Regions from separate parts of the Arthrobacter sp. TmtSoilC77 genome, predicted to be linked through region 1. Evidence: riboswitches for the same ligand, from Rfam matches in the RefSeq annotation. Region 1 holds a riboswitch; the other holds the start of a gene.
What was found. Region 1 has a riboswitch for cyclic di-AMP ahead of AC6I99_RS04155 (aggregation-promoting factor C-terminal-like domain-containing protein). Riboswitches for the same ligand answer to the same signal wherever they lie in the genome.

Region 1 (3,396 bases):
ACAATCTGAGGCAGAAATCCTGAAGGCGGTGCGTCCTCTTAACCGCGACAATGCCCGCACACCGTTTCACTGGGATTCGACTCCCGGGGCTGGTTTCTCCAATGGCACGCCATGGATAGGGGTGAATCCCAATTCCAGTTCCATCAACGCCGAGGCACAAATCGATGATCCGGAATCTGTATTCACGTTCTACAGGCAACTAATCGGGTTGCGCCACTCCGATATTGTGATCTCGCACGGCGACTTCAGGATGCTCTTGCCCTTCGACCGGAATGTCTATGCTTTTGTGCGTTCCCTGGACGGAGTGGAGATGCTTGTCCTCGGCAACTTCTCAGATCGCGAAGTAGAAGCGGACATCGATGACGCTTCCTGGGCTTCTGCGGACCAGGTGCTTGGCAACTATGCCACTGAAGCATCGCTGATGATGCGCCCTTGGGAATTGAAAGTGTTCCGTCGCTGGCAGCCTCCTGTGGCTGCCATCTCGAATCAGCCATCCGTCCTTGAACCGGGGGTCGACCAGAATGACGGGAGGTCGCTGATGTGTGGACCAGAACGCTCGCTCTGTGATCACCCGGCTCCGGCGTCAAAGAACCAGGCTTCGGCCTTGGTGCGGCGAAAACCGCCCCGCCTCCCGCCCGGGCGCATCAGTAGATCACTGCTGCGAACGGCGGAAAGCGGGGCGGCAATCGGGCCCTGCATGGTTTGAGCCCGCTGGGGTGGGCTCAAGCCTGCTTATCGAGTTGGCTTAGTACCAGTTGTTGGCCAAGTGGAAGGCAAGGGCCGCCGAGGGGGAACCGTAGCGTTCCTTGATGTAGTTCAGGCCCCACTTGATCTGGGTCTGGTAGTTGGTCAGCCAGTCATCGCCTGCGGTTGCCATCTTCGAAGCGGGCAATGACTGCACGATTCCGTAGGCACCACTGGAGGTGTTGGTCGCGGTGGTCCGCCAGTTGGATTCCTTCTCCCACAGTGTGTTCAGGGCAGTCATTTCGCCCGGACCCCAGCCGTAGTTGGCGAGGATGCTGGCGGCGTATGCCTTGGCAGCGGCGGGATCGTCCACGGCCTTGGGAGTGGCGGCTGCGGCTGCGGCTGCAGCAGCGGCGGCATCGGCAGCCTGCTTGGCGGCTGCATCAGCGGCAGCCTTTTCGGCGGCGGCCTGTGCGGCAGCTGCCTGGTCGGCGGCAGCTTTCTCGGCCGCAGCCTTTTCGGCAGCGGCTTGTGCGGCAGCTGCCTGGTCTGCAGCGGCCCTGTCTGCAGCGCCCTTCTTGGCAGCAGCATCCAGGGACGCCGAGATTTCAGCTGTTTTGTTGCTGGCCTGGGCGGTAGCCTGCGTCTCGGACGCCCGGCTCGTTTCGGGGAGATTGAATGCGGCGTTTGCGGCCTGGCCAAGCGATGCGACGCCCAATGCTGCGGCAACGACTCCTGCAACAACAGACATTCGTTGCCCGGTCTTGCCGCGGCGTGCAGCGTTCTTCAGAACGCTTTGCGACTTCGTCAGGGGAGCGTTGTGTTCGTCACGGTGACGCGCGGAAGGGCGCGTCTGATCGTTGAATTCAGACATGTGTGATTACCTCTCAGCGCCTGCGGAGTTAGCTGTCGGGTTCGGATGAGGTCATCCGGCCGCGCGCGTAGCTGCGGCTTCACCCCAAGGGCAAGGAAAGTACTGTGCCCGGAGACTCTGGGTCCCCCGTCTCTGCCTCGAATGAGAACGGAACTCCGGGAAGTGGCAGAGCTCGGCGCATCCCGGGTGTGGGCCAGTTAGGGGCGACCCACCCTTTCGAAGGTACAGGAGGTTTCGGCTTAAGTCACATTTGGGTAACAGAGATCACGCTCACGGCGAGTCATGTTGCCCGATTCGTTATATGCGTTCGTTCAAAGCTGCGGGGAGTCGGAGAGTGAACTCCGTGCGTCCCGGCTGGGACGTTACTTCCACACTGCCGCCATGCGCCTGGACGATGGATTCGACGATTGACAAGCCCAATCCTGAGGTCCCTTCCGACCCCGATCTCGCCGCGTCAGCCCGGGCAAAACGCGAGAAGATACGCCCCTGGAAAGCAGCCGGAATACCAGGCCCGTTGTCCGTGACCGTGACCACCGCGCTACCGTCGGCGGAAAGCATGACGCCTGTGACCACCGTGGTACCGGGATCGGTGTGCTTGCGGGCGTTGGACAGCAGATTGGCCAGCACCTGATGCAGCTGGGTTGCGTCCCCGCGCACCGTAATGGGCTCGTCAGGGAGTTGGAGCTTCCAGATGTGGTCCGGTGCCATCACCTTTTCGTCGCTGACTGTCTCGATCACCAGCTGCGTCAGGTCCACATCCGTGACCTTCAACGGCTGGCCTTCGTCCAGACGCGCCAACAACAACAGGTCCTCCACAAGCGTGGTCATCCGTTCCGACTGGCTCTGGACCCGCGCCAGCGACTTCCTGCCGTCCTCCGTGAAGTTCTCCGTCATACGAAGCAGCTCGGTGTATCCACGGATGGCGGTCAGCGGTGTCCGAAGTTCGTGGGAGGCATCGGCAACGAACTGCCGGACCTTGGTTTCGCTCTCCTGACGGGCTTCCAGGGCCCTGGAAACGTTGTTGAGCATTTGGTTCAAAGCGTGGCCCACGCTGCCCACTTCAGTTCCAGGATGAGCGGCCGACGGCGGTACGCGCACCGCGAGTGCCACCTCACCGGCGTCGAGGGGAAGGCGCGATACTTTCGTTGCAACCTCCGAGAGTTGCTCCAGTGGCCGCATGGTCCGGCGGATGATCACGGTGCCGGCGAGGCCGATCAGCACCAGGCCGCCAAGTGAAACAAACACCATGGTCCATACCAGCGAGGCCTCGGCATTTTGCTTGTCAGCCAACGGCAGGCCTGTCGCAATCACATCGCCGTAATTGGTCTCAACTGCCACCAGCCGATAGTCGCCGTTGGACAATGAACGGTCTACGGGCCGGTTGTCGCGGGGGAGCGAGAGCAGGATCTGCTTGTCTTCTGCCGAGAGTGCGACGCGGCGACCGTTTGCGTTGAGGAAGCCCGAGTTGATGACCGTGGAACCATCGATCCTCGCGTTAAGTGTCCCGGCGCCTTGGCCACGGGCCTCAAGGGGATCCGGCCGACCGCTGGAGGGAAAGTTCGACGGCGGTCTGCCGAAGTCATTCGCGCGGCCTGACGCCTGCTCCAACTGCTTGTCGAGCTGTTTGTTGAAGTACATGTCCATGGAGGCGTAACTAACCACTCCAACTGCACCGCAAATCGCCACCAGCAATGCCATCGCCACCAGGACCAACCGCGTGCGCAGATGCCAGGTGGAGGGATTGAGCCAGTTCCGCTGGGTCTTACGGGCTACTCCGGAAGAGGTGGACAAGATTCAGTCCGCAGGCTTGATGACGTAGCCAGCGCCACGGATGGTGT
Region 2 (3,396 bases), 3.6 Mb from region 1:
GGAGTTTCCGGCGACGCCGAGCCAGCCGACACGACAGGCGACACCGCTGGCGTCACTGCCGGCGACACCGACGATGTCCACACGGATCCCGACATGCGCCAGGACGAGGACGACGATCCCGCAGCTTCCGCCAACCCCGATCCCCTGGACGGCAACGTCACGGGACTCGAGCCTGGAGGCGGCGTACCTCCGGGCGAAACCCCACCGGCGGAGGGCAGCATGAGCAGCGACCAAGGACACGAAGAGTAGCTCGTCTCCAAGCCGCTATCCCGTCGCTGGCCAGCAACGCATGAGCGGGCCAGCAACGTATTAGCGGGGGCAACGTATTAGCGGCGACCCATTCCGGTTACGGCAGCCTCAGTATCTCCCCGAGGTCATAGTCAGCTGGCTCCTCCAGCTGCGAATAGGTACAGCTCTCCGGAGTCCGGTCCGGCCGCCATCGACGAAACTGGGTGGTGTGCCGGAACCGGTCGCCTTCCATGTAGTCATAGGCAACCTCGATGACGAGCTCGGGCCGAAGGGGAACAAAGGAGAAGTCCTTGCCGCCGCTCCACCGGCTTTGCGCGCCCGGCATCCGGGAACCAGTAGCGGCGGCATCTCCTTGGTCGGCCCACTGACCCCAAGGATGTTCGCTGAACTCCGTCTGGTATGGCTCAAGTTCAGCCACCAGGCTTTCGCGCTTGGCCATGGGAAAGGAAGCCACCACCCCAACGTGCTGCAGCTGGCCGGCGTCGTTATACAGCCCAAGCAGCATCGACCCGACAACCTTTCCCGTTTTATGCCAGCGGAATCCGGCTACCACGCAGTCCGCGGTCCGTTCATGCTTGGTTTTGAACATGACGCGCTTATTCGGTTGATACGTCCCCTCGAGCGGTTTGGAAAGTATGCCGTCAAGCCCGGCGCCCTCGAGCTGCACGAACCACTCCTGTGCTTGATCGAGTTCCGTCACCGCCGGTGTTACGTAAACGGGCGCCTCAGCCTTGGCCAGTGCCTTCTCCAAGGCGGCGCGACGCTCGGAAAACGGCTTGTCCATAAGGTTCTCGTCTCCCAGCGCGAGGATGTCGAATCCGATGAAGGAGGACGGGGTGCTTTCGGCCAGCATCCGCACACGGCTGTCGGCGGGATGGATGCGCTGCTGAAGACCCTCGAAATCGAGCCTGTTCCCAGTTATCAGGACGATCTCGCCGTCGATCACGCATTTGTCCGGGAGATTCTTCCGAAGGGCTTCCACCAGCTCAGGGAAATACCGTGTCATGGGACGTTCGTTTCGGCTACCCAGGATGATCTCATCGCCATCTTTGAAAACGATGGTCCTGAACCCGTCCCACTTTGGCTCAAAATGACCCACATCAGGGATCGAAGGAACAGACTTGGCAAGCATGGGCGAAATGGGCGGCATCACTGGGAGGTCCATACGACTATGTTCTACCTGCCGCCCGCGGCGGAAGCTAGTCTTGGGCCATGGATATCTTGGCCGTACTAGTGGCAGTGCTGGCAGCACCTGCCCTCATTGCGGCCCTTTGGTTCTGGGTCTTGCGCCAGAACAGCAAGGGTAAAGTCCGGCGCGGCGCCACGGGTGGGATGCTTGGTGTGGCAGACGAAATTTTCCGACCCGAGACCCATTACGCACACCAAGTCCAAAGGATCCAGTACGAGCTGCCAGCCCCGGCTCCGGCCCCGGAGCCTAAGTCCTAACGGGCCTTCGAGCCGGAAGGCGTCCCGCCCGTTACATTAATGTGACTTTGCTATGCCGCTCATGTACCGTCGAAGAGCGACCCTCATCTCCGCCGGGCCGCTTCCGGGTTGACGCCGAGCTCTGCCGCAAACCGGAATCCGCCAGACCCGCGGCAGAGACGGGGGACCCAGAGTTCCCGGGCCTGATTTTCCCTAGGCCCTTGGGGTGAAGCCGCCATGTGCGGCCGGACGGCCTCGTCCGAACCCGACAGCTAACCTCGCAGGCGTTGAGAGGCAACCACCATGTCCCCAACCATGGATCAGCCGCGCCGCGCCCAAATAGCGCGCGAGCGTACCCAGCCAACCGGACGCCGTCGGGCCCAACCCAGCGGATCCTCCACCAGCACGCCGGAAGCAGAAGCAGGTTTAGCAGACACGACGCCGGAACCCGCCACTCCTTCTATTCCCGCCTCTGCTTCCAATCCCCAAACTGCGGCACCCACTACGCGCGCGGCCGCTCGGGCGGCAGAGCGTGAACGGGCAGCCCAGGCAGCTATTTCTGCTGAGACAGTCCCCACTGAAACTGCTCCAGCAGAAACAGCACCAGCGGATTCTGCTCCAGCAGTGACAGCTCCGGCGGACCCTGCTCCCCTGGAGCCGGCAACTGCTGCGATTCCAGCTGTTCAGGCGCCCGAACCGGTCGCGTCCGAACCCGCAGCGAATCCCGAACCTGCCACCGCTGCCATCCCGATCGTTCAGCGGCCCGAACCGGTCGTGCCCGAACCCGCGGCGAATCCCGAACCTGCCACCGCTGCCATCCCAATCGTTCAGGCTAAGAGCCCCGCACAGCTCGCCGCAGCCGCGACCGCCGCCTCTGGTCTCGCAAGCCGGAAAGCCCTTCGCGCACAGGAATCCGGGAGCGGTACGGCCCGAAAGTCGGCAAGTGCTGGCGAAACCCCGGCAGGCGGCGCCCCTGCCTTCGGAGCTTCATCCTTGGGTGGGTCATCACTGGGTGGATCATCCTTCAGCCATGAACCACACGCCGTGCTCACCAAGGCCGCCTCGGTCAAAACAATGGGCCAGCGCATGGCAGTCGTCGCTGGGGCCTTGGGCTTGGTATTGACCGTTGGCACCATGAGCCAGGCCTTCGAGCTTCCCTTCTTCGGGCAGGAAACACCGGCCCAGGAAGCAAGCGACGCAAAGACGGGTAGCGACAGCAGGCAGTCAACTTCGGCTACCCCTGCACCCAGCTCGTCCTACGCCAGCGCCTCAGCGTCGTCGGCCACCAGCGAGGCCGGAAAGCCGGCAACCGTAGCAACGCAGTCGTCAGGAGAGGCACCCGACCAGGCGCCGTCGTCGTCCCTTCCGACTCCGCAAGTGTCACTCGCGGATCCTGTTTGGGTGCCTTCGGCAGTCCCGTCGGCTGTTGTTCCCGTCCCGGGCGTGACAACTCCTGTTCCAACCCAGCCGGCCCCGAGCCCGGTTCCGTCGGACACGGTCACCACCCCACCTGCCACGACGACGCCGACCCCCACCGGCACTCCGGCACCTACTCCAACACAGGCTCCGACACCAAAGCCAAAGCCGACCGGCAGTCCCAGTGCCACCACACCGTCCAGCGATTCACCCCTGGACCTGGACGGCATACTTGACGGCGCCACTGGGATCTTGAAATGAGCACGCGGCTTCCCAGGACCAGCGCGCACGTCGGATGGCATGGCC

Region 2: linked by a shared signal. The riboswitch ahead of AC6I99_RS20620 (hypothetical protein) and the one ahead of AC6I99_RS04155 (aggregation-promoting factor C-terminal-like domain-containing protein) in region 1 are both predicted to bind cyclic di-AMP.

What each region holds. Positions count from the first base shown of each region.
Region 1 covers NZ_AP046050.1:863,698-867,093, forward strand. The annotation lists gene AC6I99_RS04145 (alpha-glucosidase) at 1-23, shown strand, start outside; gene AC6I99_RS04150 (alpha-amylase family glycosyl hydrolase) at 29-706, shown strand; gene AC6I99_RS04155 (aggregation-promoting factor C-terminal-like domain-containing protein) at 746-1,558, opposite strand; cyclic di-AMP (ydaO/yuaA leader) riboswitch at 1,564-1,721, opposite strand; gene AC6I99_RS04160 (sensor histidine kinase) at 1,856-3,349, opposite strand; gene AC6I99_RS04165 (response regulator transcription factor) at 3,353-3,396, opposite strand, start outside.
Region 2 covers NZ_AP046050.1:4,461,543-4,464,938, forward strand. The annotation lists gene AC6I99_RS20605 (DUF6480 family protein) at 1-249, shown strand, start outside; gene AC6I99_RS20610 (ATP-dependent DNA ligase) at 347-1,414, opposite strand; gene AC6I99_RS20615 (hypothetical protein) at 1,462-1,695, shown strand; cyclic di-AMP (ydaO/yuaA leader) riboswitch at 1,825-1,975, shown strand; gene AC6I99_RS20620 (hypothetical protein) at 1,978-3,351, shown strand.